Regions from separate parts of the Exiguobacterium sp. ZWU0009 genome, predicted to be linked through region 1. Evidence: riboswitches for the same ligand, from Rfam matches in the RefSeq annotation. Region 1 holds a riboswitch; the other holds the start of a gene.
The links. Region 1 has a riboswitch for S-adenosylmethionine ahead of L985_RS16470 (amino acid permease). Riboswitches for the same ligand answer to the same signal wherever they lie in the genome.
Positions count from the first base shown of each region.

Region 1 (4,878 bases):
CCATGTTTTTGCGACCGGATCATAGACCTCACCAGAGTTCGGATAGACGATGATTGGCACGTCCGTCAACGCCTTGACGTGACGGATAAAGTCAGTCGCGTAAGATGCCGGAAAACAATTTGCACCGATTGCTGCCAGTTGCGGGTGTTGTCCAACCGTCTCAATACACGTCGCAAGTGCCGTTCCTTCACTGATATGTGTCGCATCTTGAAGCGAGAACGTCAGCCAAGCAGACACTTCTGGGTACGCTTCAAGTATCCGGAACAACACGACCGCTTCCTCGAGCGACGGAATCGTCTCGAATGCCAGCAGATCCGCTCCTGCTTCAATCAACGCTTCGATACGTGGTCTGTGAAAGGCTTCTAGCACATCTGCTGACACCCCGTAATGACCGCGATACTCAGAGCCATCTGCTAAGTAGGCACCATAAGGACCCACTGATCCCGCGATTAATGCGTCACTCTTTCCGCTACGCGAGCGTGCATTTTGCGCCAAGGTGACTGTTTTTCGAATCAGCGCCTGTGCTTCCTCTGTCTTAATATGACGTTGCTTGAATCCTTCAATACTTGCTTGATAGCTTGAAGTGATGGCAACATCGGCACCTACTTCAAAGTAGTCACGATGGACGTGTTCGATCTGTTCCGGTGCTTCGATTAAGAGACGTGCTGACCAAAGCGGGTCGTTCAGGTCGAATCCCTTCTGTTCAAGTTCGGTTGCAAGGGCACCATCTAAAATGAGAAAGGGAACTTCCTGTAATCGTTGATCAACTGGATTTTTGATTCGGGACATCTTCAACACTCCGTTTCTGAGAAGAATTCGTGAACGCATGAACGACATAACAGATCACGATGAATGGAATACCACAGTACAAGGCAATGCGTTGGGTCGGATCAAATCCGATACCAATCAGGGAAATCAAACAAACGACGAAAGCAACGATCGGGACGAATGGAAAGAGTGGTGTGCGATAGACCAATTCGTCGACCGTATGCCCTTCACGGAGGAATTGTTTCCGGAAGCGATACTGGGCAACGCTGATACTCATCCAAACGACGACGACAGCGAGACCGGAAATCGAGACGAGCGCAATATAGACACTTCCTGCTGCATAGATGCTAGACAGCAAGGCAAGTCCTCCGCCAAGCATGCTGAACAATACGGCTCGTAGTGGCACCCCATTTGGCGTCACCTGGGCGAAGAAGCGTGGAATCATGCGTTCGTTCGCAAGCGACCAGAGCATCCGAGAGGCGGCGTAAAGTCCAGAGTTCGCTGCCGACAAGATCGCTGTCAAAATGACAAAGTTCATCACGTCTGCTGCGTAAGGAATTCCGATTCGTTCAAACACGGCGACGAACGGACTTTCGAGTACGCCTTTCCCTTCCGTTGGCAACAAGACGGCTAACACGATGATCGTACCGACGAAAAAGAGAACCAGTCGTAAAATCGTCGTCCGGATCGCAAGCGGAATCGTCCGTTTCGGATCGACTGCTTCACCTGCTGCTACACCGATCAGTTCCGTTCCCGAGTAAGCAAAGTTCACGGCAAGCATCGTCATGAAGATGACGAAAGCGCCATTTGGGAACAACCCGCCTTCGGTTAACGAAGAAAAGAATGGAGCCGGACTACCATCTTGCAGTGGAATGAAGTCGACGATGGCTCCCGCACCAAGTAAAATGAAAGCAATGATCGTCACGACCTTAATCGCTGAAAACCAAAACTCGACTTCAGCGAACACGCGGACCTTCAAGACGTTGATACCAAGGATCATCGCAGCGAATAAGGCGCTGAACACCCACACCGGAATCAACGGGAACCAACGTTGCATCAAAATACCTGCTGCCGTGAATTCTGAACCAAGGGCGACCGTCCACGTCAGCCAGTAGAGCCAGGCGACTGTGTAACCGGTACCGGGTCCGATGTAATTCGTTGCGTATTTATGAAATGAACCGGTTTCCGGCATGTGCACGGCGAGTTCACCGAGACTTAACATAACTAAGTAGACGACGACTGCCCCAATCAAATACGACAAAATCGTCCCGACCCGTCCTGCTTGTTCTAACGTATAACCTGTACTTAAAAACAATCCTGTTCCAATGACACCACCTAACGACAGCATAATCAGATGACGTGATTCCATCTTGCGTCGAAAAGCCCCACTCGTTTTCATGAATTCGTTTCCTCCTCATTCCACCTATTTCAAACAAAAAACGCATCCTCACGGATGCGTCGGTCGACAATTCGGAAATCTTATCGATCGGGTGCAGCACCCGCAGGAATTAGCACAGTATCTTTCGACCTGTTGCTGAGGTTTCATAGGGCCAGTCCCTCCACCTCTCTGGATAAGTATGTAATTGTTCCTAACCCTATCAAGTCTTTTTCGAATTGTCAACACAATTCAGAATACTTCTACCCAAAAAACATTCCGCATCGTATCGTTCCGGAATGTTTGGATGTCTTATTTTTTGGCGAATAAATCCGCTGTTTTCAAGGCTGCACGAACCGCTTTCCGGTTCAATGTCCCTTGCTGATGTTTCATTTTCTTCGTTTGGGCAGCCAGTTGCGCTTTGAGCGCCGCAATCTCTTGATCCTTTTGAGCCGTTCCTGTTTGTTTCTGCAATGCTTTGATTTTCTTATCTTTTTCAGCTAATTGTGCTTTCGTCTGTTTTTGCGCATCCGCAATCTTCTTCTCTTGTTCCGGGAAGAACCGTTCGAAACGGGCTACTGCTTCTTCAAGACTTACGCCAGAAATCGGCTGGACTGGTGGGAGCAACTCAGTTTGCGCCATTTGACGGTCAAACGGTACATTCTCAGGATAGTTCGTCTCTTGATAGATATGCTCAAGATCATTCACGTTCAAGAAGTCAACGAAGTTGTCGAAGTTACGCGCTTGAACACGTGCTGGACTTTGGAAGTCAGCGTTGGCTACGATGTCGGATAATTGTGTATCCGCTTTGATGTCGTTCGCCCAAATGTGCGTCAATTGATGGTAATCCGTCAATTCGCGCATCCGTGCATCTTTTGGAATGAGGATACTCGGCGTACCCGCAAGCGTCGCTGTGATGTTTCCGTGCAAGCGCGCACCAAAACTAAGGTCTGCTTGTCCGATGAAATCGAACCATGTCTGTGCGTTCAAGAAGAAACGGACCCGATCATTCATATAAGCAGGATCCGACATCTTCACCGGATAGTTCGTCACTGAAAGATCTGCGATCGGGTGCGTTCCTGTGTACGTTAACTTCAGTTCCTTCATCCACTGGGGAATGAAGTAATGATTCGGGTATTCTTCCATTCCGCGTGTAATGAAATCAAGGACGTTTTGTGGAGCCAAACGTGACGAGTTGACCGTAATCATCGACTCAGGTGTGATGTTCGTTTCACGGATGTGCAAGTCGCGACCAAACGCGTACATCGAAGGACATCCAATGACACGATGATCGATCCCTTCGCGGAAACCAAGACGTGTTAAGTATTTCGATGTGATCTCTCCGCGAAGACCAAGCATGCTTGAGCGCTCGAGAACGGCACTGACGAATGCTTTAACATCTTCATCGAATGGGAATCCACCATCTAAGTCTGGTTCAAACGGTGCACGTAATCCTACACCGATGACGACGACTGGAATCTTTAATTTTTTGATGAGACGTGTATATTTCCGTAACGTCGGTACGAATTCTTTTCGGAATGCGTCCGCTAACGGAATGACATAAAGATCAAAGTTGGCATTGATTTCGTCTGCCCGTTCTTCGTCGTAATAGTAATAGTCAGGTGTAATCGTCGTACCTTCTGTCATCAACGTCCGAAAGATACTGTATTGATAGATAAGATTTCCAACGTTTCCTCCAATGGAATTATGTTTCATCAAATAAGGAGCATCGAACTGTTCGAATGGTGTCATACCTGCACGAATAATAATACGTTTCATAATGGATAAACTTCCCCTCTCGTCTGCTTCATTCGTCCTCGCAAGAAAAAAAATACGGGAAAATATATTATCAGTTTTTTTCAATCTCATTAAGAATAGATGAATTTTATTTCGGAAGTCAACGATTCCTAAGGGAAACAGGTCTTTCGTCATCAAAACGAAACATTTGCATTACTCCATAATTTTTCTAAAATAGAAAAATGTAACTATTTAATCGTTTTGAGATACATGCGCAGATTCGCTTCGACTAATTTCAAGGCATTCATCTGATCAGTCGTAGAAGGCTTCAATAACGCACTGAAAAAATGTTCCACTTCGACGGGCTGACCCTTTTCCATGTCCCGTAACATCGACGATTTCATCGTGTTTTCCATTCCATGCATCTGTTTCAACAGCACCGCTTCTACATCGTCATTAAAGACTGCGCCTTGTTCTTCCATCGCCTGTTTCGCTTCCTTCATGACGTCTAGGATCATTTGACGCCCGACAGCTTCTTGCCGAATCGGACCAATAGCTGAGCGAAATAGCGTCGTCACGCCGGCGAATGTCGAAATGAAGAGATACTTTTGCCACATGTCATCCATGATATGCATCGAGTACGTCATTGGTGCCTTCGCTTTCGCAAAACACGCTGCGATCTCCTCTAGACGCGCTGTTGGTTTACCGGTTCGTGAACCAAACAACAGCCGATGGGACGGGCTTGTCTGTAAAATGCGCCCTTCTGCATCAAGCGTCGACTCAATGAAGCAAAGACCTCCTAGTACTCGATCTTCTCCAAAGACTTCTGTTAACCGTCGTATGTGTTGCATGCCGTTCAACAAAGGAATGATGTACGTCTCGCTCGAAACGAATGGCGCAAGGTCCTGTAGGACGTCATCTAAGTGATAGGCTTTCGTCGAAAGCAAGATGACATCAAATGCACGATCCGGTCGCATGTCTCGTGTTATCAACTGAGG
Region 1 is NZ_CP018057.1:3,185,999-3,190,876, forward strand. Features, by position in the region: gene mmuM (homocysteine S-methyltransferase) at 1-789, opposite strand, end outside; gene L985_RS16470 (amino acid permease) at 764-2,167, opposite strand; SAM riboswitch class I at 2,245-2,346, opposite strand; gene L985_RS16475 (polysaccharide pyruvyl transferase family protein) at 2,456-3,922, opposite strand; gene L985_RS16480 (ketopantoate reductase family protein) at 4,129-4,878, opposite strand, start outside.

Region 2 (4,878 bases), 530 kb from region 1:
GCCCTGTTAATTGTTCAATCGTTTCTTCATTTGGTTGCGTGATGACACCGAGTTCCGTGATGATGCCCGTGATTAATGTGTGTGGTGTGACATCAAACGCTGGGTTGAAGACAGCGACTCCCGCTGGTGCTGTCGCGACACCTTGGATTGCCGTCACTTCCTGCGGATCACGCTCTTCGATTTCAATCGCTTCACCGGAAACGAGCGAGAAGTCGAACGTCGAGAGTGGTGCCGCGACGTAAAACGGAATATCGAAGGCTTGCGCGAGCAATGCCAATTGGAATGTTCCGATTTTATTCGCTGTATCCCCATTTCGTGTAATCCGGTCAGCACCGACGATGATCGCGTCGATTTGTTTTTCTTTCAACGTATGAGCGACCATGTTGTCCGTGATCAATGTGACATCGATGCCGGCACGTTGCAGCTCCCATGTTGTCAGCCGTGCCCCCTGCAGTAACGGTCGCGTCTCACTCGCAAAAACGGATAATTCAATGCCACGTTCTTTTGCGATATAGAACGGCGCAAGTGCCGTTCCGTAAGCAGCAGTCGCAATCGATCCAGCATTACAAATCGTTAGGATCCGGTCGCCTGACTGGAACAACTCCAACGCATGAATCCCGATTTGACGTGACGTCTGCGCATCCTGGTCATATAAGGCGACTGTTCGTTTTTCCAACCGTTCACGGATCTCTTCTACCGACGTTCCGTCTTGAATGATTGGATTCAATTGATCGAGGACATTTCGTAAGTTGACGGCCGTCGGTCGTGTCGCGAGTAACGTCGCTGATGTCTCAAGCAAAGCTTGCTTATAGATCGACAGTTCTGCTTCAAACCGGTACGCTTCCTGAACGAGTACGAATCCACCGAATAGGCTGATCGCAGGTGCGCCCCGGACACGCAATTGTTTGATTGCCTCAACTGCTTGCGCAAGATCAGTAATGACTTCATAGTGTTCTTCCTGCGGTAGACGTGTCTGATCAAGAATCGTCAAGACACGGTCTTCGTAACGGATACTTTGAACAAATGCACTCATCGGCTTAACTCCTCCGTTACGTCAAAGTTTCGTAAATCATCAAATGTCCGGCATTCTGTCCGACGTTTGATTAACGCTGCTCCTAGACGGAGGGCGTGACGTTTTCGCTCTAAGCGTTCCGTCGTTGAATCGATTGATTCTAAATCAGCGACTGGTGCGAGACCGATCGTCCGCCGAATCAATTCGCAACCGGCAAAGCCAAGGGCATCCTGTAAAATCGTACTCAGTACATCATCAACAAGTCCCGATGCCTGGAATGGTTCGACGGCTTCCCGTTCCCATAAGGCACGGAACGTTGAAGCAAACGTCAGCCAGAACGTATCGATGTCCTTGATTCTTGCGTCACGTCGTGTAGGGTAATCTGGATATGCCGCGAAGAAAAGATGGGCGATGAATTGCCCGACATCGAATCCGAATGGACCATAGAAGGCGAATTCTGGATCGATGACTTTCGTTTCCGTCGCCGAAGCGAAGATGCTTCCTGTATGTAGATCGCCGTGTAGCAACGCATCCCCTTTCGTGATGAAGAGTGCTTCGAGTTTTGCGACTTCGCGTTTTAACTCATCGTCTGCCCAAAGACGTGCCACTTCTTCCTCCAGTCCGGCTTCAATCTCGTTCGTCTCCGCGTCATGAAACGGATCTGTGAAGATCAGTTTTTCTGTGATATCGCACAAATCTGGATTGTAGTACGTTCGAGCAACACGTTTCTTTTCAACCGGACCAAGCGCAAAGTCCGATGTATGGAATAAAGTCCGAGCGAGATAAGAACCGATATGTTCCGCAAGCAACGGATACTGTTCACCCGCGAGCAGTCCAGTCCGAACGATCGTCAGATGTGAAAGATCTTCCATGACCGTATACGCCTCTTCGTGACTAGCATGAAAAACACGTGGTACGAACGGCACGGCATGCCGGGCGAATTCACGGAGTGCGGATTGCTCAATCCACGCCCGCTCGAGCGATAATGGCCAGCTCTCACCGACGACTTTTGCGTACGGGAGTGCTTGTTTTAGAATCAATCGATGTTCACCTTCTCGAATTCGGAAGACGAGGTTAAGATTCCCATCGCCAATCTCTTCTGCTTCGACGGCTCCGTCGCCGATCAGTCCTAATGAGCGGACCCGTTCAATCGCGTCCTGTTCTGTGAATGCTTTGTATGTCATCTCAGTTTCCCCCTAATGTAATACACGAAAAAGCGCCTCTTTTCGTCATCGAAAAGAGGCGCAGGAAAGTCACTGCGTCCTCTTATCTCTCAGACGAAACGTCTGTTGGATGTAGCACCGTGCCTAGTGGTCGGTTGCTGCGGCGTCATCGGGCCAATTCCCTCTGCCAACTCGCGATAAGAGTCGTATGTAGTTGTCGTGTGTGATATTGATTTGAATCTTACGCAATCGACTTCCTCGCTGTCAAATCGAAATCAAGCAGAAATCGATATCGTTTTCATGCCATATATAGAAAGAGTATTTTCAAAAAAATAAATTTTCTAAAAATAATTTGACAAGTGACGATTCTCATGTAAAAATTGCAATTAGATTTCACAATTTCATCCAATTCTTATCAAGAGCAGACGGAGGGACAAGCCCTACGATGTCGCAGCAACCGACCTTTTGGCACGGTGCTAATTCTTGCAGCTACTAAGCTGACAGATAAGAGTCCACGTTCGAATTATTCATGGTCTCTTGTCACTGACGAGAGACCATTTTTTTGTTGAAGGAGGAAAGACATGGCTTATATCACTGCTACTTATCAATTGACTGCCCGTGATCGACTCGAGCAACGCGCTGAACAACTCGCGCTTGGTCTGACAGTCGGTTCTTGGACGGAACTGAATCATCTCGAACAACAACAACTCGCCTCGTTCAAAGGGGAAGTCGTACATACCGAAGAGCGCGATGGCAAAGGATATATCACGATTCGTTATCCGGAACATAACGTGTCGCGCGACTTTTCTGCGATTCTGACGACCGTCTTCGGGAAACTCTCACTCGACGGTGAAATCAAACTAACGGAATTGCTATTACCCGATACATTTACGTCGGACTTTCCAGGTGCGAAATTCGGGATCGAAGGGGTCCGCTCCTTGATCGGTGTCGAAGATCGCCCATTATTAATGAGCATCTTCAAAGGAGTCATCGGACGGGATTTATCGTTCCTTCGTGATCAACTCGAAGGACAACTCGCTGGTGGGATTGACCTCGTCAAAGACGATGAGATCCTATACGACAATCCGTTGACACCGACGATTGACCGGGCACGAATCGGACGTGAGGTCATCGATGCTCACTTCCACCGGACCGGTAAACGTGCGTTATATGCGATCACACTCAGTGGTCCCGTCTTTACGCTCAAGGATCAAGCCAAGCGATTGATTGATGCTGGAGCGACCGCATTCTTGCTGAATACCTTCACATACGGACTCGACGTCTTACGCGAACTGGCGAGTGATCCGGAAATCAACGTTCCGATCTTCAATCATCCAGCATATAGCGGTGCGTTGATCGCTAGCCCGAATCACGGAGTCGCAGCTCCTGTCTTACTCGGCACATTACCGCGTGCTGCTGGAGCAGACTTGACGCTATTCTCGTCTCCTTACGGCAATGTCGCTTTGCCAAAGGATGTCGCTCGTGGCATCGCGGTCGAAGCGACCCGTCTCGGTCAGACGAAATCGATCTTCCCGGTTCCTTCAGCTGGTATTCATCCTGGACTCGTCGCTCAACTCGTACGGGACTTCGGTATCGATTCCGTCATCAACGCCGGCGGCGGCGTACATGGTCATCCGCAAGGTGCTGCGGCTGGTGTCATTGCTTTCCGTCAGGCACTCGATGCGGCACTCGCAAATGAATCCCTATCGGCGGCAGCATCGCGTCATGAAGAATTACGGATCGCCCTCGACGCTTGGGGGATCAAGTCATGACCGTACGGATTCTTTGTGACTTCGACGGTACGGTGACGACACAGGATAACATCATCGCACTCATGCAACAATTTGCGCCAGCGAGTGACTTCGAACCGTTGAAACGCGGCGTACTCGACCGGACGCTATCGATTCAGAGTGGTGTCGGGCAAATGTTCGCACTTCTGCCGTCTGACGGAAAAACAGCCTATCTTGACTTTTTGTTGGAGCGTGCAGTCATTCGCGACGGATTTTCGGAGTTACTTCAGTACAGTCGTCGTCAAGGAATCGATTTTTCGATCGTCAGCGGTGGAATGGACTTTTTCGTCGAACCAATCTTAGCGCCATTCCTTGAACAAGAACAGATTTACTGTAACGTCGCCGATTTCAGTGGTCCATTCGTCCATATCGATTGGCCAAACGCCTGCGATGCCCATTGCACGAACGGGTGCGGCTGTTGTAAAACGTCCGTTGTCCGGACATTGCGCAAAGACGGTGACGTCATCATCGTCATCGGTGATTCGGTAACGGACTTCGAACTCGCGAAACAAGCGGATCGTGTCTATGCCCGTGATTATCTGATCACGTTGTGTGAAGAGAACGATATCGCCTATACACCGTTTGAGACGTTCCACGATATCGTTCATGATTTAACACGAGCGGAGGTGACAACATGACATTCATGCGACGGTATGAAGAGCTACGCGCCATCAAACAAGAGCTTGCGGCGCGCGATTGGTTTCCTGGTACGAGTGGCAATCTCGCCATTCGGACGTCCGGTGTCCCGGTTGAATTCCTTGTGACGGCAAGCGGAAAAGATAAACGGCAGACGACTCCTGACGACTTCGTTCATGTCGATACGACCGGTCAATTAATTGGTGAGCAATCTGGGCGTCCTTCCGCTGAGACATTGCTCCATGTCGAGGTGTTCAATCGAACGGACGCTGGTTGT
Region 2 is NZ_CP018057.1:468,742-473,619, reverse strand. Features, by position in the region: gene mtnA (S-methyl-5-thioribose-1-phosphate isomerase) at 1-1,033, opposite strand, end outside; gene mtnK (S-methyl-5-thioribose kinase) at 1,030-2,196, opposite strand; SAM riboswitch class I at 2,276-2,379, opposite strand; SAM riboswitch class I at 2,585-2,686, shown strand; gene L985_RS02515 (2,3-diketo-5-methylthiopentyl-1-phosphate enolase) at 2,757-3,947, shown strand; gene L985_RS02510 (2-hydroxy-3-keto-5-methylthiopentenyl-1-phosphate phosphatase) at 3,944-4,603, shown strand; gene L985_RS02505 (methylthioribulose 1-phosphate dehydratase) at 4,600-4,878, shown strand, end outside.
Region 2: linked by a shared signal. The riboswitch ahead of mtnK (S-methyl-5-thioribose kinase) and the one ahead of L985_RS16470 (amino acid permease) in region 1 are both predicted to bind S-adenosylmethionine.